3 regions of the Rhizobium sp. FG113 genome follow, and region 1 is predicted to be linked to each of the others. Evidence: predicted binding sites of a transcription regulator. Region 1 holds the regulator's gene; each other region holds the start of a gene.

Region 1 (7,191 bases):
AACGGGCAGCGCCTTCGACCAGCGAATGCAGCACGTTGTTGCCATCGCCCATCCAGGCAATCGTCTTGCCCTTGATGGGGCCGCGATGCTCTTCGAAGGTCATGATATCGGCCATGATCTGGCAGGGATGGGTGTCATCCGTCAAAGCGTTGATGACGGGAACCGTCGCGTGTTCGGCGAGCTCCAGCATGCGCGCATGGTCGGTGGTGCGGATCATGATTGCGTCGACATAGCGCGACAGGACCTTCGCGGTATCGCCAATCGTTTCGGCGCGGCCGAGCTGCATTTCGGTGCCTGAAAGGAACAGCGTCTCGCCACCGAGCTGGCGCATGCCGACGTCAAAGGAGACGCGGGTACGCGTCGAGGGCTTTTCGAAGATCATCGCCAGCATCTTGCCTGCCAGCGGCTTGTCGCCCTGGCCGGCCTTGAAGGCCTGCTTGCGGGTCTTGGCGTCATCCATGATGACCCTGAGGTCGGAGGAGGTTACCGCGGAAAGATCGAGAAAGTGTTTTGGGGAAGCCATCTGTCTTTAACCTGTTGCGCCCGCCATCCGGCCGGGCATCCATCCATTCAAGCCGTCTTCTTTGCCTTGGCGCGCACGCTCTCGGCGGCACGCTCCAGGCGTGCGAGGCCTTCGCGGGCTTCGTCGGCGGTGACGACGAGCGGAGGAAGCAAACGGATGACATTGTCGCCGGCCGGAATGGCCAGCAGGTTGGCAGCGCGGATGGCCTGCAGGAGCTCAGCCGACGGAACAGCCGCCTTGACGCCAAGCATCAGGCCTTCGCCCCTGACATCCTCGATCACATCGGGGAAGCGGTCCTTCAGCGATGCGAGCCCCTGGCGGAAGACGAGTGCCACGTCGCTGACGTGCTGCAGGAAGCCTTCCTCAAGGATCACATCGAGCACGGCATTGCCGACAGCCATGGCAAGCGGGTTGCCGCCATAGGTCGAGCCATGGGTGCCGGCCTTCATGCCGGAGGCTGCTTCAGCCGTTGCAAGGCAGGCGCCGAGCGGGAAACCACCGCCGATGCCCTTGGCGGCGGCCAGAATGTCCGGCGTTACGCCCAACCGCTCATAAGCAAAGAGCTTGCCTGTACGGCCGACGCCGGTCTGAACCTCGTCCAGGATCAGAAGCAGGCCGTTTTCATCGCAGAGCTGGCGCAGCGCCTTCATGAACTCCACGGTCGCAGGGCGGATACCGCCCTCACCCTGTACCGGCTCGATCAGGATGCCGGCCGTGGCATCGGTGATCGCAGCGCGAACGGCCTCGATATCACCGAAGGGAACCTGGTCGAAACCGGGTGCCTTGGGGCCGAAGCCTTCGAGATACTTCTCCTGGCCGCCGGCAGCGATCGTCGCCAGCGTGCGGCCGTGGAAGGCACCTTCGAAGGTGATGATGTGGAAGCGCTCGGGATGGCCCTTCGAATACTGGTAGCGGCGCGCGGTCTTGATCGCGCATTCCAGCGCCTCGGCGCCGGAGTTGGTGAAGAACACCTTATCCGCGAAGGTTGCATCCGTAAGCCGCTTGGCGAGGCGCTCCTGACCGGGGATCTCGTAAATGTTGGAAAGGTGCCAAACCTTATCGGCCTGATCCTTCAGTGCTCCGACGACATGCGGATTGCTATGGCCGACGGAGGTCACGGCAACGCCCGCGCCGAAATCGAGATATCGCTCGCCAGTTTCGGTGATCAGCCACACGCCCTCTCCTCGCTCGAACCGCAGCGGGGCACGAGAGTAGGTATCATAAAGCGGCGCGGCTTCAGCCATGGCGCGATCTCCTGTCATTCGCTCAATAATCGCCCGGACTCCGGCTAAAAAGCGGGTGCCCGGAAATGAAAAATGCCGCCTTTCGGCGGCGAGGGGCACTATTGTCTTTTCGCAGTGCGATGTCAACAAAACTGAGCTTTTGTCGCATGCGTCAAGCAAGCATCGGGGTGCCGGTGAGCTATCAACAGCTAATGTTGCAGAAATGACTCTCTCACCCAGCAAGTTGGGGAAAACCGAGAAATCGATTCGCCGCGATTCAACCGACTCTTGTCACGGAGTCGCCCTCACTCTAGGTTAAAACTCAATTACTAGACTGCATGCGGCGGAACTAGTCACCAAAATCGAGCAAGCGTTTCTTGGTCCGGACACGTCCGTGCCATGGGTGAGGGATTCTGCCTACACCAACGCAATAAGGCGGAGACAGGGCATGAACTGGACAGACGAGCGCGTTGAAAGACTGAAGAAGCTTTGGGCCGAAGGCCTGAGCGCCAGCCAGATTGCGGCACAACTTGGCGGTGTAAGCCGCAACGCCGTCATCGGCAAGGTCCACCGTCTGAACCTGCCTGGCCGCGCCAAGGCCGGCGGCACGACGACCGCGACCCGGGCGCCGAAGCGCCCGGCGGTTTCGACGCCCCGCCCCGCCAGCAACTTCAATTCCGCACGCATCTCGCCAAGCCGCGCCGTTGCCCGCCCGCAGGGCGCAGTGGCTCTCAAGGAAGAGATGGACATCGATGCGATCGAGGAAGTCCGTTACCGTCCGGCTTCCAACGTTGTCGTTCCGATCTCGCGCCGCCTCGGCCTTACGGAACTGACCGAGCGTACGTGCAAGTGGCCGGTCGGCGATCCGCTGACGGATGACTTTCACTTCTGCGGCTGCGAGTCCCCTGACAACTCGCCATACTGCACCTACCACCAGCGGATGGCCTACCAGCCGGTCAACGAGCGCCGCAAGGCCGCCAACCGGGTCGCATGACCCGGAAAGCCGGATAAGGAACACAAGAAAACGGGCCCTCGCGGGGCCCGTTTTTCGTTGGATCGGATGAAATGGAAGCGCCTTACGCTTCCATCGAATAACCAGCGCCGCGAACGGTGCGGATGACATCCTGCATGTTCGAGAAGTTGAGCGCCTTGCGCAGGCGGCCGACGTGAACGTCGACGGTGCGCTCGTCGACATAAATGTCATGGCCCCAGACGCCATCGAGCAGCTGCGAGCGGGAGAAGACGCGGCCGGGCGACGACATCAGGAATTCCAGGAGGCGGAATTCGGTCGGTCCGAGGCGGACTTCGCGGCTCTTGCGGTGAACGCGATGGGTTTCGCGATCGAGCTCGATATCGCCGCACTTCAGCAACGAGGAGAGCACTTCCGGCTTGGCGCGGCGCAGCATCGCCTTGACGCGGGCGACGAGCTCAGGCGTCGAGAACGGCTTGACGACATAGTCATCGGCGCCGGTCGACAGGCCGCGAACGCGTTCGCTTTCCTCGCCACGGGCGGTCAGCATGATGATCGGCAGGCGCTCCGTCTCCGGGCGCATGCGCAGGCGACGGCACAGCTCGATGCCGGATACGCCGGGCAACATCCAATCGAGGATCAAAAGGTCCGGCGTGCGTTCCTGCAACCGGATCTCGGCCTCGTCACCGCGAAGGATGGTATCGACTTCGAAGCCTTCGGCCTCAAGGTTATAGCGAAGAAGCACGCTCAGTGCTTCTTCGTCTTCAACGACTGCTACTCTTGGGATCATTCGTCTCGGTCTCCTGGGGGCGTGGGTCCGGAACGCTTATTCCGTGACCGCGCCGACGGTGTTGGCGGTGTCGTCCTTCGGACGTTCGCCTTCCGGCTGGGCGCCGGTAGCCATGTAGTAGATGGTCTCTGCGATGTTGGTGGCGTGGTCGCCGATGCGCTCGATGTTCTTGGCGCAGAAGAGAAGATGCGTGCAGCTGGTGATGTTGCGCGGATCTTCCATCATGTAGGTCAGCATCTCGCGGAACAGCGAGGTGTACATCGCGTCGATTTCCTCATCGCGCTCGCGGATCGACTTGGCGCGGTCGGCAACGCGGCTGGTGTAGACGTCGAGAACTTCCTTGAGCTGGACGAGCGCCAGTTCGGAGAGATGCTCGAGGCCACGGGCGAGCTTGCGCGGAACGCCGGTGCTCTGGACCGCGATGACGCGCTTGGCAGTGTTCTTGCCGAGATCGCCGACGCGCTCGAGATCGGCCGCGATGCGGATCGAGCCCATGATTTCGCGAAGATCGGCAGCCATCGGCTGGCGGCGGGCGATGGTGATGATCGCCTTCTCGCCGATCTCGCGCTCGGCGTGATCGAGGATCACGTCGTCGGAGATGACCTTCTGGGCGAGCGAAGTGTCGCCGTTGACGAGCGCGCGAACAGCGTCGCCGACCATCTGTTCCGCGAGGCCGCCCATTTCGGAGATGCGGCGCGTCAGGAACTTGAGATCATCGTCATAGGCGGAATAGATATGTGTCGATGCCATGGGGCTTATCCTTGAATGTCCTGAGGTTTACCGGTTTCGGAGATCAGCCGAAGCGGCCCATGATGTAATCCTGGGTGCGCGGATCATCCGGGTTGGTGAACATCTTGTCGGTATCGTTCTCCTCGACGAGGTTGCCGAGGTGGAACATGGCGGTGCGCTGCGAGACGCGGGCTGCCTGCTGCATCGAATGCGTGACGATGACGATCGTGTAGGCTTCGCGCAGCTCGTGGATGAGCTCCTCGACCTTGGCGGTCGCGATCGGGTCGAGCGCCGAGCAGGGCTCGTCCATGAGGATGACCTCGGGGCTGACGGCAATCGCGCGGGCGATGCACAGACGCTGCTGCTGACCACCCGAGAGGCCGGTGCCGCCTTCATGCACGCGGTCCTTGACTTCGTTCCACAGGCCGGCGCGCTGCAGGCTCTGCTCGACGATGACGTCCATGTCGGCCTTCGCCTTGGCGAGACCGTGGATGCGCGGGCCGTAGGCGACGTTTTCGTAGATCGACTTCGGGAACGGGTTCGGCTTCTGGAACACCATGCCGACGCGGGCGCGCAGTTCGACGACGTCGATATCCGGATCGTAGATATCATCGCCATCGAGCGTGATCTTGCCGGTGACGCGGCAGTTGTCGATCGTGTCGTTCATGCGGTTCAGGCTGCGCAGGAAGGTGGACTTGCCGCAGCCCGACGGACCGATGAGAGCCGTCACGGTGTTTTCGCGGATGTTCAGCTTCACGTCGAAAAGCGCACGCTTCTCGCCGTAGTAAACCGAGACGTCCTGGCCGATCATTTTATACGGAATGGTATTCATCTTCTGGTCTAGCGCCTTCTCAACTGCTGCTTCCGTCAACATGTTCATGATGTTTACTCCGTTTACCAGCGGCGCTCAAAGCGACGACGCAAGAGGATGGCTCCGAGGTTCATGACGATCAGGAACAGGAGCAGGACGATGATGGCGCCGGACGTGCGCTCGACAAAGGCGCGTTCGGCTTCGTTTGCCCACATGTAAACCTGCACCGGCAGAGCCGTGGAGGGATCCATCGGGGTGGCAGGCGCATTGGCGACGAAGGCGACCATGCCGATCAGGAGCAGCGGCGCGGTTTCACCGAGCGCGTGCGCCAGACCGATGATGGTGCCGGTCAGGATGCCAGGCATTGCCAGCGGCAGAACGTGGTGGAACACCATCTGCATCTTCGAAGCGCCGAGGCCGAGAGCGGCCGCGCGGATCGAAGGGGGCACGGCGCGCAGCGCTGCGCGGGTGGCGATGATGATGGTCGGCAGCGTCATCAGCGTCAGCACCAGACCGCCGACCAGCGACGCGGAGCGCGGCAGACCTGCGAAGTTGATGAAGACGGCGAGACCGAGCAGACCGTAGACGATCGAAGGAACGGCCGCGAGGTTGTTGATGTTGACCTCGATCAGGTCGGTCAGCTTGTTCTTCGGCGCGAACTCTTCGAGGTAGATCGAAGCAGCGACACCGATCGGCAGCGACAGGGCAAGAACGATCAGCATCAGGTAGAGCGAGCCGATGAGGGCGACGCCAAGACCTGCGGCTTCCGGACGGCTGGAATTGCCGTTGACGAAGAGGCCGGTGTTGAACTCCTTGTGGAGCGTGCCGCTGGCCGCCATCTGCTGCATCCAGCCGACCTGGCGGTCGTTGACCTTACGGTTCTTCTCGTCAACTGTCAGGTCGATCTGGCCCTTGTTGGCCGAGTCGATATTGGCGTCGGCAAGAAGCGTGACGTTGACCGTCTTGCCGATCAGCGACGGATCGGCGACGACCATGTCGCGGAGCACGATCGGGGCGCCCTTGGAGATCATCGCGGTGGCGTCGCGGACTTCAGGACGGCTCTGGGCGTTGATGCCGAGCGTCTTGACCATGGCGTCGCGGATCAGCACCGGATAGTTGGCGGCGATCAGCACCGACGGGTCGGTGGCGCGCTTGTTGTTGGGGTCGAGCACCTTTTCGGAGAACTCGATCGGCAGAGTGATCGAGGTCTGCGCGAAGGCCGTGTAGCCCTGACGGATAACCGTCGTGAGCAGGATGGCCAGGAAGATCAGACCGAAGGAGATGGCAGCGATGCCATAGGCCTGGAAGCGGCGTTCGGCGGCGTAGCGACGCTTGATGCCGATATCGCGGCGGGCCGGCGCCTTGGAGACGACGACGCCCTGTCCGGAGGAAACAACGTCCGTCATTCGTACTGCTCCCGGTATTTGCGCACAATGAAGAGCGCGTAGATGTTAAGGCAAAGCGTGATGAAGAACAGCGTGATGCCAAGCGCGAAGGCAACCAGCGTCTGCGGCGAGGTGAACTCAAGGTCACCCGTCAGCTGGTTGACGATCTTGACCGTCACCGTCGTCATCGGCTCGAAGGGATTGATCTGGATACGGGCTGCAACACCGGCTGCAAGCACGACGATCATGGTCTCGCCGATGGCGCGCGAGGCGGTCATCAGGAGAGCGCCGACGATACCCGGCAGGGCGGCGGGGAGAACGACCTTCTTGATCGTTTCCGAACGCGTGGCGCCGAGGCCGAGCGAACCGTCACGCAGGGCGCGCGGCACGGCGGTGATGATGTCGTCAGACAGCGAGGAGACGTATGGGATCAGCATGATGCCCATGACGATACCGGCGGTCAGAACGCTCTGTGCCTGGATGAAGTTGCTGTAGTCGCCGGTCAGAAGGCCGTTCACCTGGGACGAGAGGTCGCGCAGGAACGGGCCAACAGTGACGAGGGCGAAGAAGCCGTAGACGATGGTCGGGATACCGGCCAGGACTTCGAGCAGCGGCTTTGCGATACCGCGAACCTTGGGAGCCGCGTATTCCGCCATGTAGATGGCCGCAAAGAGACCAACCGGAACGGCGACCAGCATGGCGACGAAGCCGATGTAGAGCGTGCCGAGCAGCAGCGGGATGAGACCGAACTGGCCGAAGG
Region 2 (7,191 bases), on a different contig from region 1:
CGCCAATCCGCCGATCAAGTCAGGCATGAGCACCGTCTGGCATCGCGGCATCACCGAATTCTCCCGCCGACCCAACGTCACCGCCAAGATCTCCGGTGTCATCGCCTATGGCGATCTCGAACGCTGGTCGGTCGAGAGCCTGCGTCCCTATGTCGAGCACACGATCGAAAGCTTCGGCTGGGACCGCGTCGTCTGGGGCAGCGACTGGCCCGTCTGCACCCTCGGCGGCGGACTGACGCCCTGGGTAGCGGCCACGCACGCCCTGACATCGGGCTGCAGCGAAGACGAGCGCGACAAGCTGTATCAGGGGAATGCGAAGCGGATCTGGGCGATCGACTGAACGCGGCCCGATATCCCCACAATGCAAAAAGGGCGGCGCCACCGGCACCGCCCTTCCGTCATTCAACTACCCGCAAAAACCTTAAGCGGCTGCGAGCTGCAGTTCCTTGGTGACCATGGCGCGCAGCGTGCCGAGGTCCTTGGCAAACGCGCGGATGCCTTCGGCGAGCTTTTCGGTCGCCATGGCATCTTCGTTCATCATCCAGCGGAAGGTCTTTTCGTCGACGGCGATCTTGGAGATCGGCTTGGCGCCCTCGGGCGACAGCTTGCGCTCCAGCTTGCCCTGGTCGTTCGACAGTTCGTCGAGCAGGTTCGGCGCGATCGTCAGGCGGTCGCAACCGGCCAGTGCTTCGATCTCGCCGGCGCTGCGGAACGAGGCGCCCATGACGATCGTCTTGATGTCGTTGGCCTTGTAGTAGTTGTAGATCTCGCGAACGGAGAGTACGCCCGGATCTTCCTCAGGCGTGAAGTCCTTGCCCGTCGACTTCTTGTACCAGTCAAGGATACGGCCGACGAAGGGCGAGATGAGGAATGCCTTGGCGTCGGCGCAGGCGATCGCCTGGGCCTGCGAGAACAAGAGCGTCAGGTTGCAGTCGATGCCTTCCTTCTGCAGGATTTCGGCGGCGCGAATGCCTTCCCAGGTGGAAGCGAGCTTGATCAGGATGCGATCCTTCTCGATGCCGCGTTCCTTGTAGCCGGCGATGATGCCGTGAGCCTTTTCAACCGACGCCTTGGTGTCGAAGGAAAGGTCGGCGTCGACTTCGGTCGAGACGCGGCCGGGAACGAGCTTGGAGAGCGCTGCACCGACGGAAACGGCGAGACGGTCGGCAACGGCGGAAGCAACGGCTTCGGAATTGCCGCCCTGCTTCTTGCCCCAGGAAACGGCTTCCTTGATCGCGTCGGCGAACATCGGCGTGCCGAGTGCCTTCAAAACGATGCTCGGGTTGGTCGTGCAATCGACCGGCTTCAGGCGGGCAACGGCTTCGATGTCACCGGTGTCGGCGACGACGGTGGTGATCTCGCGGAGTTGGTCAAGCTTGGATGTCATGGTCGCGTGTCCTTTTGACTTGAGCTGCGAGCCGGAGCATTTAGACCCGGCGAATGAGGTGATCTACGGATTGCCCGTACTGTCTTTGAAGTCGCTGTCTGTGAAATCGTGCCCGCGCGTTTGGCCTACATCATAAACGTCGGCGAGCACCCCATCGTTCCCGTCTCGGGCTGCCGCAACGAAGACGTCCAAGGGCAATCGAGCCCCGGCGCAAGACCGCTGCGATTTGCCATATGCCCGCACAGTGCCTCCTACAATGGACGGAACGACCAGTTACCAAGACTATCGCTATTCCGGGGCCATAATGTCAAGGACATTTGTGCATTTCAATTGACATAAGTGTCACACCGGTCATTATCGCGGCGACAAACCATGCCCTGTCTTAAGCAGGATCTAGGGCGCCTTTGCTTTTGGAGGAGATGTGGTCAAGCTAAAACGCGGCACGCACACCGCCTATTCGGAAGCCTCCTCGCTCAGACTGCGCGCTGCCTGGCTCTATTATAACCAGGGATTGACGCAAAAAGATGTCGCCGAGCAACTCGGCATCAGCCGCACGACCGTCATCCGGCTGCTCGACGAGGCGATGAAGCGCAGCGAGGTGCAGATCTGGATCAACGATTCGATCGGCGATTGCGTCGAGCTGTCGGTGAAGCTGGAACGCGCCTATGGCCTGGACGAGGCGATCGTGGTGCCCGCACCCGTCACCTCCGATCCGAATGCGCTGGCCAAAAGCGTCGGGCTGGCGCTCGGCCAGTTTCTCTCCGAAGCGATCCCCGACAACTACACGATCGGCGTCGGCTGGGGCCGCACCATGACGGCCTCGCTGTCGAGCTTCCGCCCGCCGCGCCGCGACAATTGCAAGGTCGTCTCGCTGCTCGGCGGCATCGTCGCCGTCCATCAGACCAACCCGATCGATTATACCTGGCGGCTCGCAAGCCAGCTCGGCGCCGAATGCTACATGTTCCTCGCGCCGCTTCTGGTCGATTCCACCGAGACCAAGCGCAATCTCATCGAAAAGTGCGGCCTCGATACCATCTACCGGCTCGCCGAGACGCTCGATCTCGCGATCGTCAGCTGCGGCGATATTGGCCCGCATTCGACCTCGCTGTCGGAGGGATGGATCTCCAAGGGCGAGTTGCAGGAGCTGATCGATGCCGGCTGCGTCTGCGACACCATGTTCAATTTCCTCGACAAGGACGGCAACACTGTCGATCATTCGATCAACAGCCGGGTGATGTCCGTCGATCTCGATACGCTGAAGAAGGCCAAGCACATCGTGCTCTCCTCCGGCGGCGCCCACCGCGCGGTCGCCATCAGCGCCACCATCAAGCGGATCGGCTGCAACACGCTGATCACAGACGAAAGCGCCGCCCGCGCCCTGATCGAGCTCGCCGACGCCGCCTGACGCATCGGGCGCATCGGCGACATACGTCGCATCATCCAGACGCCGGTCATTTGCGTAAATGCTGCATGACCAAAGCCGCAGAAGATGCCTCCACCGACCACGCGGAAAGCCCAACCGGCAGATTTATCCTGGCCGGCCTCTACATGATCGCCCGCTGCGCGCACCTGCTCTTTCCAGCCGCGTTCCTGTCGATCACCCCGGATTGGGTTCCCTTCCCGGCCGCGATGATCGCGTTCACCGGCCTGTGCGAAATTGCCGGCGCGATCGGCCTGACGACTGAACGGTTACGCCGCCCGGCCGGCATCTGCCTGGCGCTCTATGCCGTCTGTGTGTTCCCGGCCAACATAAAGCACGCAATCGACGATCTCGGCTCGACCACGGCCACCTTGGGTTGGTGGTATCATTTGCCGCGCCTCGCCCTGCAGCCGGTCATCGTCTGGTGGGCGCTCTATGCCGGCAAGGTGACGCGCTGGCCATTGCCGGCTTCGCACTGACCTCGGCCCAGCGGACGGAGCTGAAACGCTCGACACGGCGCGATTGGCCGGCGCATGATCGTTCTGCGTCAAACCGCCACGTCGTACGCGCCGGGCCATTTGATAATAGCCAAGGGAAGAACTGGCCGTGGGGGCACAGTCAGGAGGCAAGATTTGTCGAAGCGTAGCTTTTCGTTTCCCGTAGCCGATGTCCGCGCCCGCGCGCTCGGCGAAATCCATTCGCGCCCCTATACGCTGATCCCCGTCTCCCGCGTCATCTTCCAGGTCGCTTTTCTGACCGAGGCCAACTTCGCCGCCGACCAGGCGATCTTGAAGGCGCTCTCGCTTGCCCAGGGTGTTCCGGCGCCCGCCGCCGACACCAGCCACCACACGATGAGCTGGGGCAGCGGCACGCTGCGCTGGGAGCGCCACACGGAATTCTCGACCTATTTCTGGGACACGCCGGCACCGGCGGAATTCGGCGCCGAGATCCCCATCAATCCCTTCGGCGCCAGCTTTGCGGCACCGGGCGCTTTCATCTCGGGCGTTCGCATCGAGATCCGCCCCGATAGCGAGGATGTCGCCGACGTCATCGCCAATTTCGACCCGACCAGCCTCTGTCAGAGCATGGTGGCCGATAGCCAGGCGACCGTGATCACCGATTTCCGCCAGGACGGCGACGGGCTGACCAAGTTCCTGGTGCTCGACCATGGCATGACGGATGGCGCCCGCGGCATGCTAGCGCAGCGCCTGCTCGACATCGAGACCTACCGGACGCTGGCCATGATGGGCCTGCCGCTGGCGCAGACGTTGTCGCCCGAGATCCGCCAGATCGAAACGAGCTTCACCGCCATCACGCAGGGCATGAAGCAGCATGCGCGCGCCGAAGCCGACGCCACGCTGTCGGAGATCACCCGCCTCGCCGCCGAGCTCGAGGCCAATGCTGCCCTCAGCCTCTACCGCTTCGGCGCCAGCCGCGCCTATTACAACATCGTGCTCGAGCGCGTCGCCATGCTGGCCGAAAAGGCGCTCCCGGGCAACGAGACGCTCGGCGCCTTCCTGCAGCGTCGGCTGGCGCCCGCCATGCGCACCTGCCAGTCGGTCGAGGAGCGGCAGGCGGACCTGTCGCGCAAGCTCGCCCGCGCAACGGCCCTTTTGCGCAGCTGGATCGATGTCGAGCTGGAAAAGTTCAACACCGAGATCCTGGCCTCGATGGACAAGCGCGCGCATCTGCAGCTGCGCCTGCAGCAGACGGTCGAAGGCCTGTCGGTCGCCGCCATCTCCTATTACGTCATCGGCCTCGTCGGCTATCTCGCCAAGCTTCTGCATGGCGTCGGCGTCGAGATCGCGCCGGAGACGCTGACGGGTGCAGCCGTGCCCTTCGTCGTCCTCGGCGTCTGGCTCACCGTGCGCCGCATTCGCAGCAAGCACAGCGACGACCACGTAAAAGAGGCCAACCGCCCCGACGCGCTGAGCTGATCCGAAAGGCCGGCAGCACGCTCACCTGCCGATCTCTTTCCGCACGCATCTCTGCGTCCGGCCGAAGCGTCATATATCCTTCATGACACGCTGCTTATTTGGCGCCATGAGTGGCCTTGCCGTGCGTGCTTTCATGATATCGTCATGCGGCGCAAAGCTAGGCAGCTCCGCAAGCGTCCGAAGCGACAAATCTGAACAGGGATCGAGATGACCACCATGAGAGGCACGCCTTCAACCGACTGGCTCGAGGCCGAACTGGCCGATACGCTGGATGAAGACTACGAGCTCGAGCTCTCCGAGCCGGCGCTGTCCGAGGAAATCCGCAAGATCTACCGCAAGGCGCACCCGCCATCGATGCCGCGCATCGAGTATTTCCGTTCGCTGATCGCGCTGCAGTCCGAGCTGATCCGCCTGCAGGATTGGGTCACCTATCACAAGGAAAAGGTGGTCGTGATCTTCGAAGGTCGCGATTCCGCCGGCAAGGGCGGCGTCATCAAGCGCATCACCCAGCGTCTCAACCCGCGCGTCGCCCGCGTCGTGGCGCTTCCGGCACCATCGGACCGCGAGAAGTCGCAATGGTATTTCCAGCGCTACGTGCCGCATCTGCCTGCCGGCGGCGAGATCGTGCTCTTCGACCGCTCCTGGTACAACCGCTCCGGCGTCGAACGCGTCATGGGCTTTGCCGACGAGGATCAGGTCGAGCAGTTCTTCAACGACGTGCCCGAATTCGAGCGCATGCTGGTCCGCTCCGGCATCCGCCTTGTTAAATACTGGTTCTCGATCACCGATGAAGAGCAGCAGCTGCGCTTCCTCGTGCGCATCCACGATCCGCTGAAGCAGTGGAAGCTGTCGCCGATGGACCTGCAGTCGCGCATCCGCTGGGAGGCCTACACCAAGGCCAAGGAAGAAACCTTCGCCCGCACCAACATCCCGGAAGCTCCCTGGCACATCGTCGAAGGCAACGACAAGAAGCGCGCCCGCCTGAACTGCATCGACCATCTCTTGTCGCAGTTCCCCTATGAGGACGTGCCGCACGAGGAGATCGCCTTGCCGGAGCGCGTGTTCAACCCGGATTACGAGCGCAAGGTCCTGCCGCCGGAGTTGTACGTTCCGTCGAAGTATTGATTGGAGGCGCGTGATGTAGAGACGTCGGCGGGTGAGGCCCCCTCATCCGCCTGCCGGCACCTTCTCCCCGCTGGGGAGAAGAGATTCGGGGCGGGCCGCTCGCGCCAACCTCCCCTTCTCCCCAGCGGGGAGAAGGTGGCCCGAAGGGTCGGATGAGGGGGCCACACCCACAACCCCATCCATCCCAACCCCACTCAAGCGTGCGCCGACTCCCACCCGAGCATCGCCCGCTTGCGCGTCAGCCCCCAGTGATAACCCGTCAACGCCCCGCTCTTGCCGAGGGCTCGATGACACGGCACCACGAAGGAGATCGGGTTGGCGCCCACTGCCGCCCCCACCGCCCGCATCGCCGTCGGACGGCCGATGTCGCTGGCGATGTCGCTATAAGTGACGGCCTTGCCGAAGGGGATCTTGAGCAGGCTCTCCCAGACCTGCACCTGGAAGTCGGTACCAATAAGCACCACGCGCAACGGCTGCTCGGATGTCCAGCGCCCCGGCTCGAAGATGCGTGTCGCGTAAGGAGCCGTCGCCTCGCGGTCCTCGACGTATTCGGCGTTCGGCCAACGGCAGGTCATGTCCTCGAGGCACGCCGCCTCGCCGCCGATATCGGCGAAGGCAAGGCCGGCCAGACCACGGTCGGTCGCCATGACCAGCGCAATGCCGAAGGGCGACGGGTGGAAGCCATAGCGGATGGTGAGCCCACCGCCGCGCGCCTTCCATTCACCGGGAGACATCGCCTCGTGCGTCACGAAGAGATCGTGCAGCCGCCCGGGGCCTGACAGACCGACCTCGAAGGAGGTCTCCAGTAGGGGCAGCTCCTCCTTGCGCAACAGCCGCTTGGCATGATCGAGCGTCACCGCCTGCAGGAAGGCCTTCGGCGAAAGGCCGGCCCAGCGGGTGAAGGTCTTTTGCAGCTGCGTCGGCGATTGATTGAGGCGCATGGCGATCGCTTCCAGCGACGGCTGCTCACGGTAATCCTCGGTGATCAGCTCGATCACCTGGCGGACGGTCTCGTAGTCGGGACCATCGGGCGTGATGTCTTGGTTCAGCTTGGCTACCATGTTCATGATCTTTCTCCTTGTCACAAGGAGATAGTCAAGCGGCATCGTTGAAGCCACCCGATTCTTGCGCCAGAATTAGATGATTATCAGATACGCTGCTTGACTGTCGCCAGCGCCCGCTTGAAGGCCTTGGCGAAGCTCTCGCGGTCATCGGGATTGAGAAAACCGCCAATATCCGTCGCCCGCCCCTGTCCGTAGATATGCATGGAGAGGATGCCGATCTCGTCGTGGCGGCGCACCGAAAAGCGCGTCCAGAACGGG
Region 3 (7,191 bases), on a different contig from region 1:
GGTCTGGGGCTACAATTCCGGTGTCACCACCCACACGCTCGAAACCCACGTCTACCGCCTGCGCCAGAAGATCGAGCGCGATCCGTCGAACGCCGAAATCCTGGTCACGGAAAACGGCGGCTACAAGATCGTTCCGTAATCATGGCGCTGAATGATGATATCCAGCTGCTCGCGCAGCTTCCGCTTTTCAACGGAATGTCGGAGGATCAGCTGAGGCTGATCGCCTTCGGCGCGGATCGGCGCGTGATCTCGAACGGGCAGATGCTTTTTCGCGAAAGCTCTCCCGCCGACAGCGCCTACGTCATCGTCAGCGGCAGCGTCGAACTCAGCCACACCGGACGCGACAACAAGCCTGAGGTTCAGGCGGTTGTCGGGTCCGGCACGCTTTTGTCGGAGCTTGCGCTGGTCACGCTCGTCGAGCGCAAGTTCACGGCGATCGCCCGCGAGGACACGGCGATCATCCGCATCACCCGCGCGCTGTTTCACCGGCTGATCGAGGAATATCCGGATGCGGCTTTGCTGATCCAGCAGCGCATCCGCGACAACATCGCGGCATTGGCGGCCAAGGCCGCTGCCGAGCTTCACCGCTTCGCCTGAGGCTCTTTTCTAAGTTTAAAGATCGAAATGCGCCGTCACCGGCACGTGGTCGGACGGCCGGTCCCAGCCGCGCGCCTCTTTCAGGATCTCGATGCGCTGCAGATGCGGCCCGAGGTCACGCGACGACCAGATATGGTCGAGACGCCGGCCACGATCGGCTGCTTCCCAATCCTTGGCGCGATAGCTCCACCACGTATAGAGCTTCTGCGTCTCCGGCACGTTCTGGCGCATCAGGTCGAGCCACTGGCCGCGCTTCATGACATCAAGCAGGCCCTCGGTCTCGATAGGCGTGTGGCTGACGATCTTCAGCAGCTGCTTGTGCGACCAGACGTCGTGCTCCATCGGCGCGATATTGAGATCGCCCACGAGGATTGCCGATGTATTGGCCTCGCCATCCGCCTTGAGCAACTTCATCTCCTCGATGAAATCGAGCTTGTGACCGAACTTCGGATTGATCGCCCGATCCGGCTCGTCGCCACCGGCCGGCACATAGAAATTATGGATGCGGATGCGCTTGCCGCCACGCTCGAACACCGCCGAAATATGCCGGGCATCGCCGACCTTGCAGTAATCAGTGCTGTGATCCTCGACGAGCGGAAAACGCGATGCGATCGCCACCCCGTGATAGCCCTTCTGGCCATGGATGATGATGTGCTCGTAGCCCATGGCCTTCAGCGGCGCCAACGGGAACAGCTCGTTCGGCACCTTGGTTTCCTGCAGGCAGATGATATCGGGGCGGTGCTTGAGGAAGAGCTGCTCGACGATCGGCATGCGCAGCCGGACCGAATTGATGTTCCAGGTGGTGATCGAGAAGCCCATTGCGCTGCCTTTTCCAATTCTGTTGGAAGGGCTTTAGAGCAAAGGCCGCGTGGATGGAACGGATGCGGGTGAAGAAAATGGGTGCGGGGTTGGACTCTGGCACGGGGGCACCGGCGTCGAGCACGCGCTTTCCTCTTGCCAACCGCCGCCACGAATGCTCTTCAAGCAACGAACGCCACCTCTCCAGACATCGGCCCGCCCCATGCCCGTTATCCTTCGCGACGCTTCCTTCTCCGATATCGACGCGATCACCGCCATCTACCGCGACTCCGTCCTGAATGGCGTCGCGAGCTACGAGATCGCGCCACCGGATCGCGAGGAAATGGCTGCCCGCTTCGAAGCGATCGTGTCGAAGGGGTATCCCTATATCGTCGCCGTGGACGAGACAGGCGCGCTCGTCGGCTATGCCTACGCGTCGGCCTTCCGCACGCGGCCGGCCTATCGGTTCATGGTCGAGGATTCGATCTATCTGGCGCCGGAAGCGCGGGGCAAGGGTGTCGGCAAGCGGTTGCTGGAGGCGTTGATAGCGCGCACGACGGCGCTCGGCTTCCGCCAGATGATCGCCGTGATCGGCGGTGCGCACCCTGCCTCGATCGCGCTGCATGCAAGCCATGGATTCGAGGAAATCGGCCGTATCAAGGGCTCCGGCTTCAAGCAAGGGCGCTGGCTGGACACGATGCTGATGCAGCGGGGGCTCGGCGACGGCACTGCGACCGATCCCGATCCGGGCACCTATCCGGCGACGCTGTTTCTGGGGTGATAGCGCCTATTTCTCGACGAGCTTCAGCGACTTGTTGAACACCTTCAGCACCTGCTGCAGGTCGTGGCCGCGTTTCAGGATTTGGCCGTGGGTGTTGACGACGGAATAGGCGCCCTGCTTGGCGGCGAGTTTGGGATTCTTTTCGATACGGAAGAGCGGCATTTCGCCGGAACGCTTGAAGACGGAGAAGACGGCAAGGTCCTTCAGGTGGTCGATCGCGTAGTCCCGCCACTCTCCCTCGCCGACCATGCGTCCGTAGATCCACAGGATCGCATCCAGCTCTCGCCGGTGAAACGTCACCGGCAACGGGTCCTTACTCTGCTTGAAGTCCCTGATATCCACGACGACGGGGGAATCGCTGTCGGTGGCCCGATTGTTCCCACGCCGCAAATCCGGCTGATCTGTCATCAGTCTCGAATGCCTCCGTTCGTGACACGCGGGTGACAGTTTGCCTTAGCCTTTACAAATTGCAAGCGCGGCCTCGCGCGCATTAAGCATAGTCTGTGCAATCTGCCGCGTGCCGCATTTCAGTCAAAACAGCGCCTCAATTAAAAGTGAAATTCGCTCGCACTTGACCGGCGCATCCTCAGCGGATTCGCCGACACTGAATTCTGCGCATCGTCTTTCGGCACTTTGGAGGAGATGTGACTGTTTGGCGCCAGCGCGCCAAAGGGCCCGGCTGACCGTATCGACCTTAACCCCAGCCCCGAATACGATCAGTCGGGCCGCCCCGCTTCCACCTGAAAAGACAGATGAAATTCTTGGAAGCGTGTCGCGATTCTTCGGATTCGCTGGTCACGCTTCAAGTCTTTGTTTTGTCGCATGTCGTCGCCGCAAAACCGCTGCACACGTTTGGGCGACATGCTTATGCCTAACGGCTCAGATGTTCTTGCCGGCCATGACGACTGTGGCGCCAAGGATCGCCGATGGCGTTCCATCCGTCGTCGACGACTGCAGCAGCACCGCGCATCCCTCGAGATCGGGCTTCTGCAGCACGGTGGCGGGCAGCGTCAGCTTTGTTTCCTTGCCGTCCCACATGCCAACCGTTTCGACATCCGAAACGCTGTGCGTATAGGCAATCTTCTGGCCGCTGTTTTCGCCCTTTTGCACTTCGATCGTCTTTTCGCGATCGAAATAGACCATGACGACACTGGCCTTGCCCTGGCCGGGGGCGACGTTGATCTCGAGCTGATCGCCCTTGACCTCGGCCTTGATCGGAACGGTCAGCCCTTCGCCACCGGTCAGAAAGCCGTCGACCTTCTTCTCGATGCCGCCTATATCCGAGCCCATGACATGATCGCGCCCGTTGACCACCACCTGAGGCGTGTAGACATTGGCGCGGCCCATGGTCTTCGCATAGCCGTACTGGCGCTCGGTGTTTTCCTTTGAGCTCAGCGTATCGGCCCAGCCCATGTAGTTCCAGTAATCGACATGATAGGCGAGAGCGATGACATCGCCGCGCTCAACGAGCTTGCGAAAGGCCGCGTCGGCGGGAGGGCACGAGGCGCAACCCTGGGAGGTGAACAGTTCGACAACGCCTTTGGGCGCCTCCTCGGCGAGCAAAGGGCCCGCCAGAGCCACACCTGCAATCAGCGAAATCAAAAACCGCGGCGACATTGCACCTCTACCTCTTTTCCTCTCCCACCCTTGCCGGACCAAAAAGGTTGGCAGGGTCTCCATCTCTTCAACCTAGAGATAATCGCTCCCGATCCAAACGAAAAATCACGAACGGGTGAGACGGCGCCCGCGTGGGACAACTCCGCAACACTTCGCCGTGAGGCATCCCCCTCATAGCCCTCCAGACCACGAAAAAGCCGCCGGAAATCGCTTTCCGGCGGCCATTATCATGCATTTCTTAAAAATCATCGCCGATCAGGCTGCGAGATCCCGCAATACCGTCTGCAGGATGCCGCCATTGTTGAGGTAGATCACCTCGTCGAGCGTATCGACGCGCGACAAGAGCGGAACGTCCTTCACGGTGCCGTCGCCATAGGTGATTTTCGCAATCTTCCTCTCGCGCGGCTTGATGTTCTCAAGCCCCTCGATGGTGACGGTCTCGTCGCCCTTCAGCCCCAGCGTCGCCCAGGTCGTGCCCTCCTCGAAGACGAAGGGAATGACGCCCATGCCGACGAGGTTCGAGCGGTGGATACGCTCGAAGCTTTGTGCGATCACGGCCTTGACGCCGAGCAGGTTGGTGCCCTTCGCTGCCCAGTCGCGCGACGAGCCATTGCCATATTCGACACCGGCGAAGATGACGAGCGGAACGCCCTCGGCCTTGTACTGCATGGCCGCGTCGTAGATCGATTCCTCTTCCTTCGATGGATAGTGGATGGTGTAGCCACCTTCCTTGCCGTTCGGGCCGAGCATGTGGTTGCGGATGCGGATGTTGGCGAAGGTGCCGCGCATCATCACCTCGTGATTGCCGCGACGCGTGCCGTACTGGTTGAAATCGGCAACGCCGACATTGTGCTCCAAGAGATAGGCGCCGGCCGGCGAGGCCGCCTTGATCGAACCGGCCGGAGAAATGTGGTCGGTGGTGATCTTGTCGCCGAAGAGGCCAAGGACGCGCGCGCCCTTGATGTCGGAGACGCCGGAGCCTGTCTTGCCCATGCCGACGAAGTAGGGCGGGTTCTGCACGTAGGTCGAGTTGTCGTCCCAGGCATAGGTCTGGCCCGGGGGAACCTGCACGGCCTGCCAGTTGGCATCCCCCTTGAAGACGTCGGCATACTTCGTCTCGTAGAGTTCGCGGGTGACGTATTTCTGGATGAAGGCCTGCACTTCGTGCGAGGTCGGCCAGATATCCTTCAGATAGACGGGGTTGCCGCTCTGGTCCTCGCCGATCGGCTCCTTGGTCAGGTCCTTCTGCACCGTACCGGCAAGCGCATAGGCGACGACGAGCGGCGGCGAGGCGAGATAATTCGCCTGCACGTCGGGCGAGATACGGCCTTCGAAGTTGCGGTTGCCTGACAGAACGCCCGAGACGATAAGGCCCTTGTCGTTGATCGTCTTCGAGATCGGCGCCGGCAGCGGACCGGAATTGCCGATGCAGGTGGTGCAGCCGAAGCCGACGAGGTTGAAGCCGAGCTTGTCGAGATCGGCCTGCAGGCCGGACTTCGCCAGATATTCGCCGACCACCTGCGACCCAGGCGCCAGCGAGGTCTTCACCCACGGCTTGGTCTTCAGCCCCTTGGCGACGGCATTGCGGGCAAGCAGGCCGGCGGCGATGAGCACCGACGGGTTGGACGTGTTGGTGCAGGACGTGATGGCGGCGATCGCCACATCGCCATGGCCGAGATCGAAATCCGTGCCTTCGACCGCATAGCGGTTGGAGAGCTGGCCGGGCTTCTTGTAATCGGCATCCATCGAGCTGGCGAAACCGGACGCGATGTTTTCCAGCGGGATGCGGCCTTCGGGACGCTTCGGGCCAGCCATGGCGGGCACGACGTCGCCGAGATCGAGCTCCAGCGTATCGGTGAAGACGAGATCGGAGCCATCGCCTTCGCGCCACATGCCCTGCGCCTTCGAATAGGCTTCGACCAGCGCGATGCGGTCATGCGAACGGCCGGACATGGTGAGGTAGTTGATGGTCTCGCCATCGACGGGGAAGAAGCCGCAGGTGGCGCCGTATTCCGGGCCCATATTGCCGATCGTCGCGCGGTCTGCGAGCGGCATGTTGTCCATGCCGGGGCCGAAGAACTCGACGAACTTCGAGACCACGCCCTTCTTGCGCAGCATCTGCACGACCATCAGCACGAGGTCGGTCGCGGTGACGCCTTCCTTGAGCTTGCCCGTCAACTTGAAGCCGATGACTTCGGGAAGCAGCATCGACACCGGCTGGCCAAGCATGGCCGCCTCGGCTTCGATACCGCCGACACCCCAGCCGAGAACGCCGAGACCGTTGATCATCGTCGTGTGGCTGTCCGTGCCGACGCAGGTGTCTGGATAGGCGATCGTCTCGCCGTCCTCTTCCTTGGTCCAGACGGTCTGGCCGAGATATTCGAGATTGACCTGGTGACAGATGCCGGTGCCGGGAGGCACGACGCGGAAATTCTGGAAGGCCTGCTGGCCCCACTTCAGGAAGCGGTAGCGTTCGCCGTTGCGCTGGTATTCGAGCTCGACATTCCTGGAGAATGCCTGCGGCGTGCCGAATTCGTCGACGATGACGGAGTGGTCGATGACGAGATCGACCGGCACCAGCGGGTTGATCTTCTCCGGATCGCCGCCGAGCGACACCATCGCGTCGCGCATCGCGGCAAGGTCGACCACGGCGGGAACGCCGGTGAAGTCCTGCATCAGAACGCGCGCCGGGCGATAGGCGATTTCGTTTTCGACCGTGCCTTTGTTGTTCAACCATTCGGCAACGCCAAGGATATGTTCCTTGGTGACCGACTGGCCGTCTTCGAAGCGCAACAGGTTCTCAAGCAGAACCTTCATCGAATAGGGAAGCTTGGAAACGCCGGGCAGGCCGTTTGCTTCGGCCTTCGGCAGGCTGAAATAGACATAGTCCTTACCATCGACGGTAAGGACGGAACGACAGTGGAAGCTATCAAGTGATTTAGACACGAGAGACCCCGTTTCTGATCGCGAACACAATTGTGCGGACGCCTATGCACTAAAGGCACATCAGGATGCGGGTACGGCCATTTCCGCGGTCCGCACATGAAGTCAGACCTCATGTTCGGCGCTAGGATGAAATTCACGCCGACCGCTGGCGTGGTAATCCACATATAGATAACTTCGGCAAAAGCTGCCAGAGAGGGACCAACCATTTCTGAATTTTTTGCATCGCATGACTGAAAACGTGAACCCCGGAACCCCCATGCATCTTCAAGCCTCCGATCTCGCTGCCTTCAGGGGCGAAGAGCTGATTTTCGAAGGCGTCTCCTTTAGCCTGACCTCAGGCGAAGCCCTGGTTCTGACTGGCAAAAATGGCTCCGGAAAATCGACCCTGCTGCGCGTGTTGGCCGGCCTGCTGCGGCAGGAGACGGGCACGATCACAGTCACGAACGCCAACG

The links. Region 1 encodes PhoB, which activates phosphate uptake and scavenging genes when phosphate is short. Its sites were predicted from a motif close to TGTCATNNANCTGTCAT; they were not measured.
Region 2: a site for PhoB is predicted at 4,812-4,828, ahead of ppk2 (polyphosphate kinase 2). Genes of this name have one in related genera too.
Region 3: a site for PhoB is predicted at 2,606-2,622, ahead of ACODTZ_RS35240 (DUF2794 domain-containing protein). Genes of this name have one in related genera too.

The regions. Positions count from the first base shown of each region.
Region 1 covers NZ_JBMDKV010000002.1:521,502-528,692, reverse strand. The annotation lists gene argF (ornithine carbamoyltransferase) at 1-523, opposite strand, end outside; gene ACODTZ_RS09745 (aspartate aminotransferase family protein) at 571-1,767, opposite strand; gene ACODTZ_RS09740 (GcrA family cell cycle regulator) at 2,195-2,740, shown strand; gene phoB (phosphate regulon transcriptional regulator PhoB) at 2,823-3,506, opposite strand; gene phoU (phosphate signaling complex protein PhoU) at 3,543-4,256, opposite strand; gene pstB (phosphate ABC transporter ATP-binding protein PstB) at 4,300-5,115, opposite strand; gene pstA (phosphate ABC transporter permease PstA) at 5,130-6,452, opposite strand; gene pstC (phosphate ABC transporter permease subunit PstC) at 6,449-7,191, opposite strand, start outside.
Region 2 covers NZ_JBMDKV010000020.1:81,474-88,664, forward strand. The annotation lists gene ACODTZ_RS30435 (amidohydrolase family protein) at 1-340, shown strand, start outside; gene tal (transaldolase) at 422-1,387, opposite strand; gene ACODTZ_RS30445 (sugar-binding transcriptional regulator) at 1,809-2,792, shown strand; gene ACODTZ_RS30450 (DoxX family protein) at 2,858-3,286, shown strand; gene ACODTZ_RS30455 (DUF3422 family protein) at 3,440-4,744, shown strand; gene ppk2 (polyphosphate kinase 2) at 4,952-5,869, shown strand; partial or broken gene ACODTZ_RS30465 (endonuclease domain-containing protein) at 5,896-6,052, opposite strand; gene ACODTZ_RS30470 (methylated-DNA--[protein]-cysteine S-methyltransferase) at 6,064-6,936, opposite strand; gene ACODTZ_RS30475 (DUF2244 domain-containing protein) at 7,017-7,191, opposite strand, start outside.
Region 3 covers NZ_JBMDKV010000039.1:10,934-18,124, reverse strand. The annotation lists gene ACODTZ_RS35260 (response regulator transcription factor) at 1-139, shown strand, start outside; gene ACODTZ_RS35255 (cyclic nucleotide-binding domain-containing protein) at 142-597, shown strand; gene ACODTZ_RS35250 (exodeoxyribonuclease III) at 613-1,416, opposite strand; gene ACODTZ_RS35245 (GNAT family N-acetyltransferase) at 1,619-2,176, shown strand; gene ACODTZ_RS35240 (DUF2794 domain-containing protein) at 2,183-2,584, opposite strand; gene ACODTZ_RS35235 (DUF1223 domain-containing protein) at 3,056-3,793, opposite strand; gene acnA (aconitate hydratase AcnA) at 4,049-6,739, opposite strand; gene ccmA (heme ABC exporter ATP-binding protein CcmA) at 6,996-7,191, shown strand, end outside.